Regions from separate parts of the Pseudoalteromonas sp. ASV78 genome, predicted to be linked through region 1. Evidence: predicted binding sites of a transcription regulator. Region 1 holds the regulator's gene; each other region holds the start of a gene.

Region 1 (5,789 bases):
GGAAAGATACGATGCCGCTACCACCGTCTCCAGCTTCTGCGCGGATTTCTACTTCATCTACAAACTTCATGATTACTCACTTTAGGGATTGGCTTGTTAATTTCACTATTATATACCTAAGCCAAGCTGATTGCAGGCTTGGCTTAGGTATATATTTTTGCTTAAAACAAAAAACCCCGCAAAGGCGGGGTTTTTTAAGAACCGATGCTGATTACTCAGATACGATGCTTACGTACTTACGGTTTAAAGGACCTTTTTGTTCAAACTGAACTTTACCATCTGCTTTTGCGAAGATAGTGTGGTCTTTACCGATACCTACGTTTGTGCCAGCATGGAATTTAGTTCCACGTTGACGAACAATGATGCTACCCGCTAGAACTGATTCGCCACCAAAACGCTTAACACCAAGGCGTTTGCTTTCTGAATCGCGACCGTTACGAGTACTACCAGCTGCTTTTTTATGTGCCATTTCTAAGTACCTCTAATTAAGCGCTAATGCCAGTGATTTTAACTTCTGTGAACCATTGACGATGGCCCATTTGCTTACGAGAATGCTTACGGCGTCTAAATTTAACAACCTTAATTTTCTCACCGCGACCATGTGAAACAACCTCAGCTGTTATCTTACCACCGTTTACGAACGGTACACCGATCTCGATTTTCTCACCATCAGCAACTAAAAGTACTGAATCAAATTCAACTGCTGCACCAGTCTCAACGTCTAATTTCTCAAGACGAATTGTTTGACCTTCAGTCACACGGTGCTGTTTACCACCACTTTGGAAAACCGCGTACATAATTAACTCCGTCTGTGCGCCCTCAAATCGACGCAACTAAAATATTATTCAATAGGGCGCGAAGTTTACGCTAATGTGCAAAAACTAGCAAGCCTGTTTTATTAATTAAATGAATAAAAAATAGCTGCATTGAGAGCGATTCAATATTTTCCCCTATTTTATATTAAATTGGCATTATGCCAAGCCTTTTTAGCGTTTGATGACAAATAAATTACACCACGAATAAACGGCCCCTAAGAATAAAAAACAATCATGTTGAATTGGCGTTAATTTCTTAAATTAAAAAGTTATCTTTGCTAATTAAGGTTAAATTAAGCTGCTTAACCGTGTTTTTTCGGCGAATCGTCACAAACTGTCGAGCAAAGCTGTTTTTTGTTGTACAATCAGCCCCGTATACCCATTAAAATTGGCTCGGAGATCAATGGATATAAAAGCTATCCAGGCGTTAATCGAAAACGATATGAATGACGTCAATCAACTAATTTACGCACAAATGCGCTCTGATGTAGCACTTGTCAATCAGCTCGGCTTATATATAGTTAACAGCGGCGGCAAGCGTGTTCGCCCTATGTTGGCTATTTTAGCGGCTAAGGCGCTTGGCTATGAAGGCAAAGATCATGTCACTTTAGCAACTATTGTTGAATTTATTCACACTGCCACATTATTGCATGATGATGTCGTCGATGAATCAAATTTACGCCGCGGTACACCTACAGCAAATGCTGAGTTTGGTAATGCTGCCAGCGTACTGGTTGGTGACTTTATTTATACTCGCTCATTTCAGCTGATGGTCGGTATTGGTAAAATGCAAGTCATGCAAATACTCGCCGATGCAACCAATGTGATTGCCGAAGGTGAAGTGTTACAGCTAATGAACTGCAATGACCCTGATACCACTGAAGATAGTTATATGCAGGTCATTTACTCGAAAACAGCAAAACTGTTTGAGGCTGCAACCGGTCTTGCCGCCATCATCACAAATCAAGGCGAGGCAACATTAAAAGCGCTTAACTTGTACGGTATGCACTTAGGCACCGCTTTTCAATTGGTAGATGATGTACTTGACTACAATGCTGATGCAGAGCAATTAGGTAAAAATATTGGTGATGACTTAGCTGAAGGTAAACCAACCCTGCCATTACTTTATGCAATGCGCCACGGGAATGCAGAGCAAGTGCAACTGATCCGTGATGCTATTGAACACAGTAACGGTATGGATCACTTAGATGCAATTTTAGCTGCACTCAATGAAACTAAAGCGCTTGAGTTTACAATGGATAAAGCCAACGAAGAAGCTGATAAAGCCATTGCATGCTTGGCGGTATTAGATGAATCGCCATATAAAGAGGCACTCGTTAGCTTGGCACGTATTGCCGTTGATCGTAATCACTAATAAATACCTAATCTATTAAAAATCCTTCGAGCATAAAAAAGCCTGCAAATGCAGGCTTTTTTGTATCAATCGACTTAGCAATTAAGCGTTGATGAAATCAACACCTTCTTGGATGTCTTTTTTCAGCGTATCAAGCATGTCGTTTTTAGCTTGCTGTTCAAATGCGCTTAACTCGCCGTAAGAAAGAATTTCTTCTACGCCGTTTTTACCTAAACGTACTGGGTGTGCAAAGTATGCAGCATCGCCATTTTCAACAGCAACGTATGCGTAATCTACTACGTCTTCACCTTGTAAGCCTTTAACTAAAGACATACAAAAACGAGCAGCAGCAGCACCCATTGATAATGTTGCAGAACCACCGCCCGCTTTAGCGTTAACTACTTCAGTACCAGCATTTTGGATACGAGGAGTAAGTGCAGCAACTTCATCAGCAGTGAAAGTAACACCTTCAACTTGAGAAAGAAGCGGAAGAATCGTTGTACCTGAGTGACCACCAATTACTGGTACTTTCACAGTTGCAACATCAACACCTTTAAGCTCAGCTACAAATGCTTCAGAACGGATCACATCAAGAGTGGTGATACCGAAAACACGTTTAGCATCGTAAGTACCCGCTTTTTTGAATACTTCAGCAACAATTGGCACAGTACCATTTACTGGGTTAGTGATAATACCCACGAGTGCTTTAGGACAGTTAGCAACAATGCCTTCTGCTAATGTTTTAATAATACCAGCATTTACATTGAATAAATCAGCGCGGTCCATACCAGGCTTACGTGGCATGCCAGCAGGGATAAGCACGATATCACAACCAGTTAACGCTTGATCTAATGCATCAGCACCAAAACCTGCAACTTTAACGTCAGTTGGGATGTGAGAAAGATCAACAGCAACACCAGGAACAACTGGAGCAACATCATAAAGTGATAATTCAGAACCAGCTGGTAAGCCTGTTTTTAATAATAAAGACAACGCTTGGCCGATACCGCCAGCAGCACCTAATACAGCAACTTTCATTGGAATTCTCCGTAATTTAAGGTAGAAAATATTTGTGGCACTAAGATAATGAAATTAACGCCTAAAGACAAATTTATCCTGCTTATTTCACGTATAATTTAGACCATAGTTGTAAACTTGCAGGTTTACAGCACTAAAACCCAGCGCAAAAGCAAACAACTACTGCATAAGTATGCAACATTGTGTACAATTAGCGCATCACTTATGAATAAGAACCTATAATATGCAACATCAAGATAAACAAGAAGCATTAGTAAAGGCCTTTAAAGCACTTTTAAAAGAAGAAAACTTTGGTTCACAAGGTGAAATTGTTGACGCCCTAAAAGAGCAAGGCTTTGATAATATCAGTCAAAGTAAAGTGTCGCGGATGTTAAGCAAGTTTGGCGCGGTACGCACTCGTAATGCCAAACAAGAAATGGTCTATTGTTTACCTGCTGAAATGGGCGTACCTACGGCAAAAAGCCCGTTACGTCAGTTAGTGATTGATATTATGCACAACGAAATGATGATCATCATTCGCACCAGCCCAGGCGCTGCACAGCTGATCGCCCGTTTATTAGATTCATTAGGTAAAGCGGATGGTGTGCTTGGCACTATCGCTGGAGACGATACGATTTTTATCGCCCCTGCAAAAATTTCCGAGATTGACGTAACCCTCGAACGCGTGCGTATTTTATTTGATACGGTATAAATCTACCAATTCAAACCGTTACAACTGCTTTAAAAAGCTAATTGATGGGGCGAAAAATGCAGAGCCCATATCGGCTTGAGTAAAATCCAGCCAATGGTCATAGCAATCGCCCTGCCCCAAGCGACTCAATAGCATTTGCTCAAATGCATTACCTAGCGCCGCATAACTGATCGCTAATATTCCCTGCTCATAGACATCACCATAAGGCATGTTTTGATTTAATTGCAGTGGTTGACCCTGCTCATTTTTAAGCTCGGTGCGAACTGCATGGCTATTTTCCAGCGCGGGGACTATTAAATTGTTATCTAAGCGCGTACGGCCCATTATTTGTTCTTGTTCGCTCAATGGTAGATTTTGCCATACACTCAGGTCATGTTTATAACGTTGTATATGCACATAACTGCCCTGATCTTCAAAGTGATTAGGCTTATTAATTAACGCAGTGAGACGTTTTTGGCGGCCGTGCGGAGTATCGCCACCGAGGATAAAACCATTAAAATCGCGGCCATCGAGAAAACGAAAGTTTCTTACCTGCTCAACGAGTTCAACATCAGGGGAGAATAATTTCAGTACTTGCAATGCAAACAGATGATTCACATCTTCTCTGTCGGAACGAATTTGCACAAACAAATCAAACGGCTGCGCGCCCATAACATGATCGCTATGGGTAATGTTAGGAAAACTCTGTAATTGACTCGGCAGAAACTCTGGCAAAATATGTGGCCAATACTGTGCGCCGACAGCAACCACACTAGAGAGCATAGATTCAGAAAACTGATCTGAAAACTCATCTTGAATAGCACTCACATATTTTAATTTTTTGCGTAATGACTCATCGTGGCCATCAAGTACATTAAAAAATAAATGTAAACCGTGCAAGTTTGCTTCAGCACAAATCCCTGACTGCGCTTGCGCCATGGTATTTCCTTAACTCAAATGTCCTACACGGCAGAACGCGAATGTAGTTATTCAGCGAAAAAGTTAACCGTGTGCGGTGTTATTCTTATAGTTACATCATCATTGACTAAAAATGATTGACCCAACTGAGCAGCAACATCAATTTCTTGCCCATCAATGATGACCTTATACACAAAATGCGAGCCAACAAAACGACGATTTAATATAGTCACCGTGTTTGCATTACTGCTTTGTGATTGCAAAGGCATTAACTCAAGATGATGTGGACGAACATAGAGCTGCCCAACGTGCTTTGCATGGCTATGTGCAATTAATGATGTAACTCGGCCAAAAGCAGTACTGTATTCAGTTGCTGTTAATACTTCTGCGTCTAAGTATATGCCCTGACCAAGAAATTCTGCAACTACCTTTGAGTTTGGCGCATTAAAAAGCTGCTCTGGCGTGCCTTGTTGAGCAATTTTACCGCAATCCATAATCGCTAACGTATCGGCAAATGCAAACGCCTCTTCTTTGGAATGGGTGACAAATACAGCGGATACTTGCTGATTTTTGATAATACGTCGAATATCAGCAATAAGTTCAAAGCGTACTTGGGTATCAATATTTGAAAACGGTTCATCTAATAACAATAAACTAGGGTTGTAAGCCAGCGCTCTGGCAATTGCCACGCGTTGCTGCTGACCACCCGATAACTGATGAGGAAAGCGTTTAGCACAGCCAACTAAATGCACTAACTCAAGCATTTCACTTACACGGTGTTGTTTTTGCGCTTTGCTCATGTTTGTTAAGCCAAAGGCAATATTGTCAGCCACTGTTAAATGTGGAAATAGCGCATAATCTTGAAACATCATACCGATATTTCGGTACTCTGGCGCTAAAAATGTATGCTCATCACTGACTAACTTGCCATCGATAAATACCTTGCCATGCTTGGCTGTTATCAGCCCTGCAATCGCTTTTAAGGTGGTAGTTT
Region 2 (5,789 bases), on a different contig from region 1:
CACCTTTGATGTCATTGCTAAGCAAGATGCCTCTACATTTGGTTTATACATTATTTCCATGGCGCGCACAGCCTCTGATGTATTAGCAGTACAACTGTTACTAAAAGAAAGCGGCTGTAGTTTTAAATTGCCTGTTGCGCCATTATTTGAAACCTTAGATGACTTAAACGCAGGCAGCGATGTTATCACCCAATTATTAGATAATAACTGGTACCGAGGTCAAGCTGAAGGCATACAAAACGTGATGATAGGTTACTCAGATTCAGCCAAAGATGCGGGTATGATGGCTGCAGGTTGGGCACAGTATGAGGCGATGGATAAACTAGTGCAACTGGCAGAGCAGCGCGGTATAGAATTAGTGTTATTCCACGGTCGTGGTGGCACAGTAGGCCGTGGTGGCGCACCTGCTGCGCAAGCCCTGCGCTCGCAGCCACCAGGTTCACTCAAAGGTGGCCTGCGTGTTACTGAGCAAGGGGAAATGATCCGCTTTAAATTTGGTTTGCCAAATGTTGCCCTTGAAAGCTTAAATATTTACGCCGGTGCGGTGCTTGAAAGTAATTTACTGCCGCCGCCAGAGCCTAAAGAGCAATGGCGTGATGTGATGGCGCTGATCAGCGAAAAATCATGCGAGCATTATCGTAATGTGGTGCGTTTTGATGAAGACTTTGTACCTTACTTTAGAATGGCCACTCCTGAACAAGAGTTGTCAAAATTACCACTAGGCTCGCGCCCTGCAAAACGTAATCCGCATGGTGGCGTTGAAAGCCTGCGGGCTATTCCGTGGATTTTTGCATGGAGTCAAAATCGTCTCATGTTGCCAGCATGGTTAGGTGCTTTAACGGGGTTACAAGCTGCACTTGAAAAGTACGGCGTAGCGACACTTAATGAAATGAGTCAACAATGGCCGTTTTTCCGTGCCCGCTTAGAAATGCTGGAAATGGTATTTAGTAAAGCGGACTGTTGGTTAAGTGCGCATTATGATGATGCGTTGGTTGAGGAGCAATATAAGCCATTAGGCGATAAACTGCGCCAAGAGCTTAAACAGGCGATTGCACTGGTGCAATCATTAAGCCCGCAGCAAAGCTTACTGGCTGATCAACCGTGGATCAAAGAGTCTATTGGCTTGCGTAACCCGTACACGGATCCACTTAATGTGTTGCAAGTGGAGCTGCTTAAGCGTTCACGCGAAGCGGCAGAAGGTAGCTCAGGTGACATTGATAATGCCTTAATGATCACTATGACAGGGATTGCTGCAGGTATGCGTAATACCGGTTGATTAGTTAATAATTAAGTGTGGACTTCTTTGCGGTATTTAACAGCGTGAGGGTCCATTAGTTGGTAAAGTGATCACAAACCGTGCGCCGTGCTGGTAAGGTTCGGCGCATATATTCCTAAGTAAGTTATATTTATCCCCATTAAACGCCCTATCGTTAAGCTGTTGCAGGTTATAACTTGGTTATAATAAGGTGTTTTTTTAGCACCAAAAGACATCCTTTAGTTTGAATTATCAACCTGGTCTGACCTGATTTATTGTTAGATATTGACTGTAGTGTTTTTTTATCTAGAATGTGCGCAGTTTTGCCTCTATGGCAAGTGTATTAATTACCGAGTAGTAAAATGTCAAATGTGTCTACTTGCATCACGTATGATGCATCCACGTCATTAATTATGATGACGCTCAGAGGGACGGCAAGTGCACAGGATGTGATGAACTTTTATCAAATAGCCCAGCAGTATGTAGTTATTTACGGCAGTAATAAATTACTCGTTGATGTTTCTGAGTTGACGCATAAATTTCCGGCCAGTGATTTGCTAACGATAATGCCTGCAGTATCAAATTGGTTAGCAAGTTGTTTTATTGCTAGGGTCGTTAGTTTTGACGGTTTTATGCACGATTTGTTTTTACAAAAGGCAAAACGTTTTGATCTCAAAGCAGAAAATTTCGATTGTTTTACTAGCGCTAAAAATTGGTTAGTAAATCAGCCTAGCATTTAAGCGTTGAACCTTTTAGACTAGTTAGCCATTCAATTATGAAACTAGTCTATGCCTACAACACCGACTCAAGCTGGCACTGTTTTTAGCTTCAGTGCTGAGCAACAACAACAGTTGTATCTTATAATAAAACACCATGCGGGTATTTTACCCAGCTCTGATGTGGCAACCCTATGTCAACAGCATGATCAGCCAGTGGATGCAATATTACGTGCTTGTCTTCCTATTGCAGCGCAGTTTGCCGTTGCACCTATTTCCCAGTTTTTTGTAGGGGCAATAGTGTGCGGCCTCGATTCACAAGGCGAGCAACATTTTTATTTTGGCGCGAATGTTGAATTTGCCCAGCAAGCATTAAGCTTAGTGGTTCATGCCGAGCAATCTGCTATTAATAATGCGTGGCTTAATGGTGCGAAAAAAGTTATCAAAATTGCTATCAGTGATGCACCTTGTGGTTATTGCCGTCAATTTATGAATGAATTAGCGGATGCGCAGAGCTTTGATATTCTATTGCCAAAACAGCAGTTTAAATTAGCCGACTTACTGCCTTACGCTTTTGGACCTAATGATTTAGGCAATCCGTATAGTTTGTTTAATCCCGCTCCACAACAGCATCAGTTTGTTGCAACTGCTGAACTGGATAAAACCTTGCTAAGTTGTGCGCTTAGTGCGTATGTACCTTACTCTGAAAATTACAGCGCGGTAAAAATTAGCACCTTTGCAAACGGTGATTTTTATGGCCGCTACGCTGAAAATGCCGCCTATAGCCCTAGTTTATCGCCACTGCAAAGTGCGATAAGCCAGTTACATTTAGCCGGCTTGGCGATGACGAAAGATGTTGTTAAAGGGATTGAGCTGGTACAAACGCAAGGGAAAGAAAATCAGTTAACGGTAAGCCAAGCAGTACTGGCAAGTTATACTGACTTACCGGCACTGCAAAGTATCAGCTTAGCTGTTAAGCCAGTAGCAATTTAGCAGCTTCAAGTACCACGGCGACTGATTTTTTCTCAATCTCGCCGTGATCTACATTGGGGATTTCTTGGCGAGTACGATTAACTAATACGCCGGCCACACAGGCGGCTTTTAAGCCCAGTGCTGCACACATGGTAAATAACGTTGCCGATTCCATTTCATAGTTCATTACGCCCAGCTTCTGCCATTCTTCACAACTACCTTGAAACGCTTTTGGTACATAACCTGAGTAGGTATCGTAACGCTCTTGCCCCGGGTAAAAGGTATCACTTGATGCCGTAATTCCAATATGAAAATCAATCCCTAAATGACCACAGGCATTAACCATCGCTTGGGTTGCAAAAAAATCTGATACGGCAGGAAAGCTAAGGGGTGCAAAATGCTGACTTGCGCCATCTAAACGCACAGAGGCTTGGCTGATTAAAATGTCACCTTCATTAATATGCGGTTGAATAGCGCCCGTTGTACCAATACGTAAAAACGTTTCAACGCCTAATTGTGCAAGTTCTTCTACAGCAATGGAAGTTGAGGGACCACCAATACCGGTTGAGCAGATCACCACCGAGTGACCGTTGAGTTGCCCTAAATAAACATGAAACTCACGGGTTTGAGCAAGGCATGTTGGGTTTTCAAGAAACGTAGAAATACGTGCAGCACGATCTGGATCGCCCGGCACAATAGCCAGTGTTGCACCTTGTAAATCGTTACGAGTGAGTCCTAAGTGAAATACCTTTTCCATAGTGAAGCCTTATTACTTTTGAAATTATGACTTTTGAATTTAACGTGATTCCCACATTAATTTTTAAACAGTCGTTGTCAATTTAGCATAATTACCAGAATGCGAAATGCTGTACAGGACGGATGTCCGTTTTTATAAATTAAGGTTTATTCATTGCATTTGAATAATCAAGCAGCTAGAAGAACGATGCAATAGCCATGCTGGTTGACTTGTCCGTGTAGACACTATATCTATCTTACTAAGCATATAATTTGAATTTATACGCTGTTAAAAAATAAAGGTTAACTACATGTTTTATATGAATATAAAACATTTGTTAGCAGGCGCTGTTGGCTCGGTTATGAGCATTTAGCTAAGTCGATAATGGCAAATGAAGCTTTTATTAAATTTATTTTTAGCAGCTTTCTTTTTGCATAATTACGCAAAAGAACACAGTAAGGAATCGTTATGAGCACACAATGGCAAACATTTAAAAGTAAAGTTGAACACTGTTTATGCCCACCAGGAGATGGTGTTTTTACGGTGAATACCGCAAAAGAGCGTAAAGCAGCACTGCGCATAAAACTGTATGGACAAGAAGATAATGTCGATACCTTATGGCGCGAGTCACTTGATAGCCTAAACCACAGTGAACATAAAGCGGTGACTTTAGGTATTAGCTCTGATTGTGGCGGCGGTATTTTACGTGGCGCAAACTGGGGGCCATTATTTTTACGCTCTACTTTGATTGATCAGCAGCCTCAGGCTAAGTCGTTTGATTTAGGGGATGTACGGGTTATTCCACACCTGTTACACGATAAATACCTCAATGATGCAACAATCAGTAATTGTCAAAAAGCGTTATACGACAACCCAAACAGTGAGTATTACGTAAGTCCACTATCAATTACTGAAGATGTGTGCGATAGCTTTTATGCAACGTTTACTGATAAAGGTATTTTTGGTATTGGTGGCGATCACTCAATTAGTTACCCGCTAACCAAAGCGTATTTAAAAGCCAAGCGTGCGCAAGGTAAACGCACTGCGATTATTCATTTTGATGCGCACACAGACTTATTGGTCGAGCGTTTAGGCATCGATTTATGTTTTGGCTCATGGTGTACGCATATTTTAGAGTTCTTACCTGCACCGCATCATCTAATTCAGTTTGGTATACGCTCCAGCGGTAAGCCAAAACAGCATTGGGAATCAACCTTTGGTGTAAAACAACATTGGGCCCATGAGATTATCGAACGTGGCGCGCAGGCAATAGCAACAGAGGTAATTGCGCAGCTTAAAGCTGATAATGTTGATGAGCTTTACGTTAGTTTTGATATTGATGCGTTAGATGAAGAGTTTGCATCAGCAACCGGTACGCCTGAAGGGAATGGTTTAACACCACAGCATGCATTAGATATCTTAGTCGCATTAGCGGATGAGTTTCCGATCACCGGCGCTGATATGATGGAAATAGCACCCTTTACAGATAGCTCTTTAGTTGGCCAATCAAGCTCTGAAACAACGCTACGTGAAGGCGCAAAAATCTCCGCTTTTTTAATTAATGCCATGAATCGATAGCGCTGCTGTTTTATTACATTTCAAATGGGTCAGCATTGGCTCATTTTTTATTCACTTATCAGATGATTGACGCTATATTGAACAAGCATTCACAAAGTTATGATGCGTAACGTTAAATAGTGCGAGGTAATGGTGGGTAAATGGATCTATTTAGTATTTATTATTTTTAGTGGGCAATGTGTAGCAAAGCTACATATTGTGACCGAGCATTTTCCGCCCGCGCAGTACCTTAATGATAAAGATCAACTCACCGGTCATGTTGCTGATAAAGTGCGCAAAGCGCTTGAGGCTTCATCACTTGACTATTCAATTACAGTAAAGAGTTGGACTACCGCATTTAATACGGCACTACGTGATCCACAAACCTGTATTTTTTCTGTATCACGCTCTCCTGAGCGAGAAGATCAATTACTGTGGATTGCCGAGCTGGCGCAGTTGCATACTTACTTTTATGCCTTAAACTCCAAACAGATTAACTTGCAAAATTTAGAGCAAGCTAAGCAATATCGTATTGCGGTACTTAAAGATAATT
Region 3 (5,789 bases), 1.2 Mb from region 1:
GCAACCGGTTGATTTAACCCAAGCTAATTTTGACGAGGTAGGTAAACCGCAGTTACCTTTATTGGTACAGCAAATTTTTCGACTCGGTAATATCCAAGCGCAAAAATATGAGGTAAATAAAGGCGGCTACCCATATTGGCACAGTGAAGTGTACCCACAGTTACAGCATAACGAAGCGCTGCATCGAGTATTGTTATTTATGTTTTATTTAAACGATGTTGAAGAAGGCGGTGAAACCGAGTTTTATTATCAAAATCGTAAGATAGCCCCGAAAAAAGGCACTATGGTAATTGCCCCAGGCTACTTCACTCATACTCATCGCGGTAATAAGCCAGTGTCGAATGATAAATATATTTTAACCTCATGGGTGCTGTTTAACCGCGCAGAGCAAATATACGGGCAGCCACAGGCCTAAAAGCGGTCAGCGGTCAGCGGTCAGCGGTCAGCGGTCAGCGGTCAGCGGTCAGCGGTCAGCGGTCAGCGGTCAGCGGTCAGCGGTCAGCGGTCAGCGGTCAGCGGTCAAAAATTAACTAACTGCTGACTACTGTCAAGTATTTGCACTTTAATAAACAATAATTAAAGTGCAGATTTGCATTAAACTGAAAGCTGACGGCTTATAGCTGACAGCTTCAAATCAGCTCATCAAACAAGTTAAACAAAGTGTCCATCTCTGCGATGGTGTTGTAGTGCATGCAACCAATGCGTACCACGCCGCCAGTATCCAATACACCTAATTGCTTGCATAAGCCTTGCGCGTAGAAGTTACCATCCCACACACATACATGTTGCTTACCTAAAAACTCAGACACCTGACGTGGCTCAAGCCCTGCAAAGGTTAACGCAAAAGTGGGAGTACGTTCAGCTAAACGATCTAAATCATCAATACCAAATAGTTTGATCTTAGGATAGTTAACTAATCGAGTAAGGAAGTACTCACTTAACGCCATTTCATGTTGTTTAGTTTTAGTAAAAGCAACAGCGAGTTTTTCACGGCGTGTGTGGCCATCATCAAGCTCGCTGATCGCAGCAATATAATCTACAGCTGCAATTAAACCTGCGAGTGCTTCAAAGCTTTGCGTGCCGGTTTCCCAGCGCCCAGGAATAACATCTTTGGCAGGCTCGACTTTGTATGGTCTAAATCCTTCAAGGTGCTCACGCTTACCGTACACCACCCCTAAATGTGGGCCGAAAAACTTATACGCAGAGCAGGCCAAAAAATCACAATCAAGTGCTTGCACATCAATCAGCTCATGTGGCGCATAATGCACAGCATCCACATACACCAAAGCACCTACGCTATGAGCCATTTCAACAATACGTTTAATGTCGTTTATAGAGCCGGTAGTGTTTGATGCATAAGTAACTGCTACTAATTTGGTTTTAGTACTCAGTAAGCTGGAAAAATGCGCTAAATCTAAGCTGCAATCAGCTTCGTTAATCAATACAGTATTAACCTTCGCGCCTTTATCTTCTGCAGCTTGTTGCCAAGAGGATACATTTGAGAAGTGATCTGCATTGGTCACGATAATCTCATCACCCGCTTGCCAATCACGAGAAATCGCACGGCTAAAGCTAAAAGTAAGGCTAGTCATATTCGCACCGAATACAATTTGATCGCGCGATGGGGAATTAAGTAAATCAGCAGCCGCTTGGCGCGCATCAGCCATTAACTCAACGGTTTTTTCACTCGAAAAAAATGCCCCGCCTAAATTCGAGTTGTAATAACCTAAATAAGCCGACATTGCACTCAAAACAGGCTGTGGTACTTGTGAGCCACCCGGGCCATCTAAAAATATTGGTGACTTACCAGCTACTTGCTGCATTAGGGCCGGAAATTGGCGGCGTAATTGTGTTAAGTTCATTGCTATTCCTTTAAGCTGTCAGTACGAAGCAGTCAAGATAACCCGCTTTTGTGTCATCAATTTTATTCATTGGTGTTGCGTTATGCCAAACTTCACGGTCATTGATTAATGCAAACATACCGTCTTTAATTTCCATTTTAAAACAAGGCTCAGCTTGCTTGTTTTCGTACACCAACAACTCACCACCTTCTAAGTTTTCGTGAGATACACCACAAATACAAACGTGATCAAAGCCATCTTGGTGAATACCTTCTGGTGCAGGTGGCGTATCACTTTCAATAGCAAGCATACGAAATTGATGAATTTCAATATCACGCTCTTCGTCTATCCCGGTAATGGCACGAAACTCATTGACGATACTTTTCATCCCTTCGCTTGCCAATAAACTCGGCTCTAAATTTTCGTAAGTGCGCTCAACATTACCTTGGAAAGTATTGATTGAATCATCTTGTACAAAGGCTTTCGTGGCTTGTAAAACAAGTTCATCATTTTGCACTTTAATTACTGAATAGCGGCGTTTACGAAACGCACCGTCGGCATACGGGTTAGCCGGAAGATTAGCAAACGATGGCTTAACAGCCTCAATATGAGCTTGGTTTACAAAGCGAAGTTGTAATAGGTTCTGGTTGTTTAATGCTGTCATAAAAATCTCGCCTAAAAATAAGAGGATTAACTCATAAATAATGAAGGGATTTTAATGCAAATAGAGAGGATTTTTTGCGTCTTTACTTGATTAAAGCGAGGTTAAAGTAGAATTTTAAGATCTAAAATATCATCATAATGAAATTTTAATCTAACAACAAAATAACCGATTGAATTTCTATTTATAAACATCAATAACAAAAACACTTAAAGCGTCCAATCAACCTCATATTGATTTTGCAACCTTCGAGTATAAGTTCAACTTAGTACTAGGCTGGTAAGGTGGGTTATAGCCCACCCTTCTTAATGTTCACTACATACAGATAATATTTAATAAAAAAGCCTGCAAAACAGGCTTTTTATGTACAAACTAGTTAAAATTAAACTGCTTGTTGGATTATCACGTTGTCTGCTTTTTTAGTGTAAGCAGGCATGCGATGGAAGTTCAAATAACGATAAGTATCAGCTGCTGTTGCATTGATTTTCGCTGCATACTGTTGGTATTCAGCTGGTGTTGGTAACTTACCTAAAATCGCAGCTACGGCTGCAAGTTCTGCTGACGCTAAGAATACATTTGCACCATTACCTAAGCGGTTCGGGAAGTTACGCGTAGAAGTAGAAACCACAGTTGCTTTATCTGCAACACGGGCTTGGTTACCCATACACAGTGAACACCCTGGAGTTTCAATACGAGCACCTACACGACCAAAGATACCGTAATAACCTTCGTCGGTAAGTTGATCTTTATCCATCTTAGTCGGTGGTGCAACCCAAAGTTGCGTTGGAATACGCCCTGAGAAACCATCAAGTAGTTTACCCGCAGCACGGAAGTGACCAATATTCGTCATACAAGAACCGATAAATACCTCATCGATTTTCTCGCCCGTCACATCAGATAATAAACGTGCATCATCAGGATCATTTGGCGCACATAGAATTGGCTCTTTGATATCGGCTAAGTCAATCTCTAGTACGTGCTTATACTCAGCATCTGCATCAGCTTCCATTAGTTCTGGGTTTGCTAACCAGTCTTGCATTGCATTAATACGACGTTCAATAGTGCGTACATCGCCGTAGCCTTCAGAGATCATCCACTTAAGCATTACAATGTTTGATTCTAAGTATTCAGCAATCGACTCTTTTGAAAGCTTAACAGTACAACCTGCCGCTGAACGCTCTGCTGATGCATCAGAAAGCTCAAATGCTTGCTCAACCGTTAAGTGCTCAACACCTTCGATTTCTAGTACACGACCAGAGAATTCGTTGATTTTACCTTTCTTCTCAACAGTCAGTAGACCTTCTTTGATAGCGAAGTAAGGGATTGCATGCACAAGGTCACGTAGCGTGATACCAGCTTGCATTTCACCTTTAAAACGTACCAAGATTGACTCCGGCATATCAAGTGGCATTACACCTGTTGCGGCTGCAAATGCCACTGCACCTGAACCTGCAGGGAATGAAATACCTAATGGAAAGCGTGTATGCGAATCACCACCCGTACCTACAGTATCTGGTAATAACATCCGGTTTAACCATGAATGAATAACACCATCACCAGGGCGAAGTGATACACCGCCACGGTTCATGATGAAATCAGGAAGGGTATGATGGGTGTTTACATCAATAGGCTTAGGGTAAGCTGATGTATGACAGAAAGACTGCATTGTTAAATCAGCAGAGAAACCTAAACAGGCTAAATCCTTAAGCTCATCGCGAGTCATAGGACCAGTTGTATCTTGCGAGCCAACAGTCGTCATTTTAGGCTCACAGTATTGGCCTGGGCGAATGCCTGCAACGTTACATGCTTTACCAACCATTTTTTGTGCAAGCGTGAAGCCTTTATCAGACAGCTCCATTACTGCTGGCACTTTAAATACATCAATTGCACCTAAGCCAAGTGATGTGCGTGCTTTATCTGTTAAACCACGACCAATGATCAGTGGAATACGACCACCAGCGCGAACTTCATCAAGAATTACTTCTGATTTAAGTTCGAATGTAGAGATAACGTCATCAGTACCATGGCGCTTCACAACACCTTCATACGGATAGATATCGATTTGCTCACCCATGTTAAGTTCATCAACATTTAGTTCGATTGGTAATGCACCTGAATCTTCCATAGTGTTAAAGAAGATTGGCGCAATTTTATTACCTAAACATACACCACCAACGCGCTTGTTCGGTACGAACGGAATATCATCGCCCATAAACCAAAGCACCGAGTTAGTAGCAGACTTACGAGAAGATCCAGTACCAACAACATCACCAACGTAGGCAAGTGGCAGTCCTTGCGTTTTTAATTCTTCCAGTTGTGTAATTGGGCCAATTTCACCGCCTTTATCTGGCGTGATACCGTCACGTTCAATTTTTAGCATTGCTAAGGCATGCAGAGGGATATCAGGACGAGACCATGCATCTGGTGCTGGTGATAAATCATCCGTATTTGTCTCACCCGTTACTTTAAATACCGTAACAGAGATTTTTTCAGCAACCGCTGGCTTATTCGTAAACCATTCTGCAGCCGCCCAAGATTCAATAACTTGCTTAGCAAAGCGATTACCTGCTTTGGCTTTTTCTTCAACATCGTAAAATGCGTCAAACATTAGCAATGTATTAGCAAGACCTTTAACAACAATTGGCGCAAGCGCATCGTCATCAAGTAAATCAATCATAGGTGCGATATTGTAACCGCCAAGCATAGTACCTAGTAACTCTGCTGCTTTTTCTTTTGAGATTAGTGGTGACGAGGCATCACCTTTAGCCACTGCTGCTAAAAAGCCTGCTTTGATGTAAGCCGCATCATCCACACCGGGTGGTACGCGGTTTACTAATAAATCTAGAATAAACTCTTCTTCACCAGCCGGTGGAGTTTTTACTAGCTCGATAAGATCAGCCGTTTGCTGAGCATCTAATGGCGCTGGTACGATACCTAATTCGGCACGTTCTTCTACGTGTTTACGATAATCTTGTAGCACAGTATTGCCCTCTTGGTGACGTGAAAGTATTCGGTAGTGCGAGTGCTCGCGAAAAATTACCAAACCCTTATAGTATTCTGACGGTTCATAATAAAGCTTTTAAGTATAGATTAAAATCCATCCAGTAAAGCAAAAAATTATACTCACTATAAATACGATGAATATAACTTAAAGAAAACACCATTCACATGAATATCTATTGCGAATCATTATTATCAGACATAAAAAAACCCAGCATATAGCTGGGTTTTTGATAAATCAAATGCTATTAACGCTTAACTTTCACGCGCTCAATTGACTTAAGGTG

The links. Region 1 encodes ArgR, which controls arginine synthesis, uptake and breakdown. Its sites were predicted from a motif close to ANTGAATANNTATTCANT; they were not measured.
Region 2: a site for ArgR is predicted at 4,109-4,126, ahead of ACMVDV_RS21645 (arginase family protein). Genes of this name have one in related genera too.
Region 3: a site for ArgR is predicted at 2,674-2,691, ahead of ACMVDV_RS15215 (2OG-Fe dioxygenase family protein). Genes of this name have one in related genera too.

Annotation. Positions count from the first base shown of each region.
Region 1 covers NZ_JBLOPA010000001.1:2,152,567-2,158,355, forward strand. The annotation lists gene cgtA (Obg family GTPase CgtA) at 1-70, opposite strand, end outside; gene rpmA (50S ribosomal protein L27) at 212-469, opposite strand; gene rplU (50S ribosomal protein L21) at 486-797, opposite strand; gene ispB (octaprenyl diphosphate synthase) at 1,219-2,190, shown strand; gene mdh (malate dehydrogenase) at 2,272-3,207, opposite strand; gene argR (transcriptional regulator ArgR) at 3,431-3,898, shown strand; gene ACMVDV_RS09765 (Dyp-type peroxidase) at 3,917-4,816, opposite strand; gene ACMVDV_RS09770 (ABC transporter ATP-binding protein) at 4,864-5,789, opposite strand, start outside.
Region 2 covers NZ_JBLOPA010000002.1:855,142-860,930, reverse strand. The annotation lists gene ppc (phosphoenolpyruvate carboxylase) at 1-1,276, shown strand, start outside; gene ACMVDV_RS21660 (hypothetical protein) at 1,618-1,995, shown strand; gene cdd (cytidine deaminase) at 2,044-2,964, shown strand; gene udp (uridine phosphorylase) at 2,945-3,700, opposite strand; gene ACMVDV_RS21645 (arginase family protein) at 4,148-5,257, shown strand; gene ACMVDV_RS21640 (substrate-binding periplasmic protein) at 5,387-5,789, shown strand, end outside.
Region 3 covers NZ_JBLOPA010000001.1:3,345,105-3,350,893, reverse strand. The annotation lists gene ACMVDV_RS15225 (2OG-Fe(II) oxygenase) at 1-415, shown strand, start outside; gene ACMVDV_RS15220 (cysteine desulfurase-like protein) at 630-1,862, opposite strand; gene ACMVDV_RS15215 (2OG-Fe dioxygenase family protein) at 1,873-2,505, opposite strand; gene acnB (bifunctional aconitate hydratase 2/2-methylisocitrate dehydratase) at 2,885-5,482, opposite strand; gene ACMVDV_RS15205 (OmpA family protein) at 5,751-5,789, opposite strand, start outside.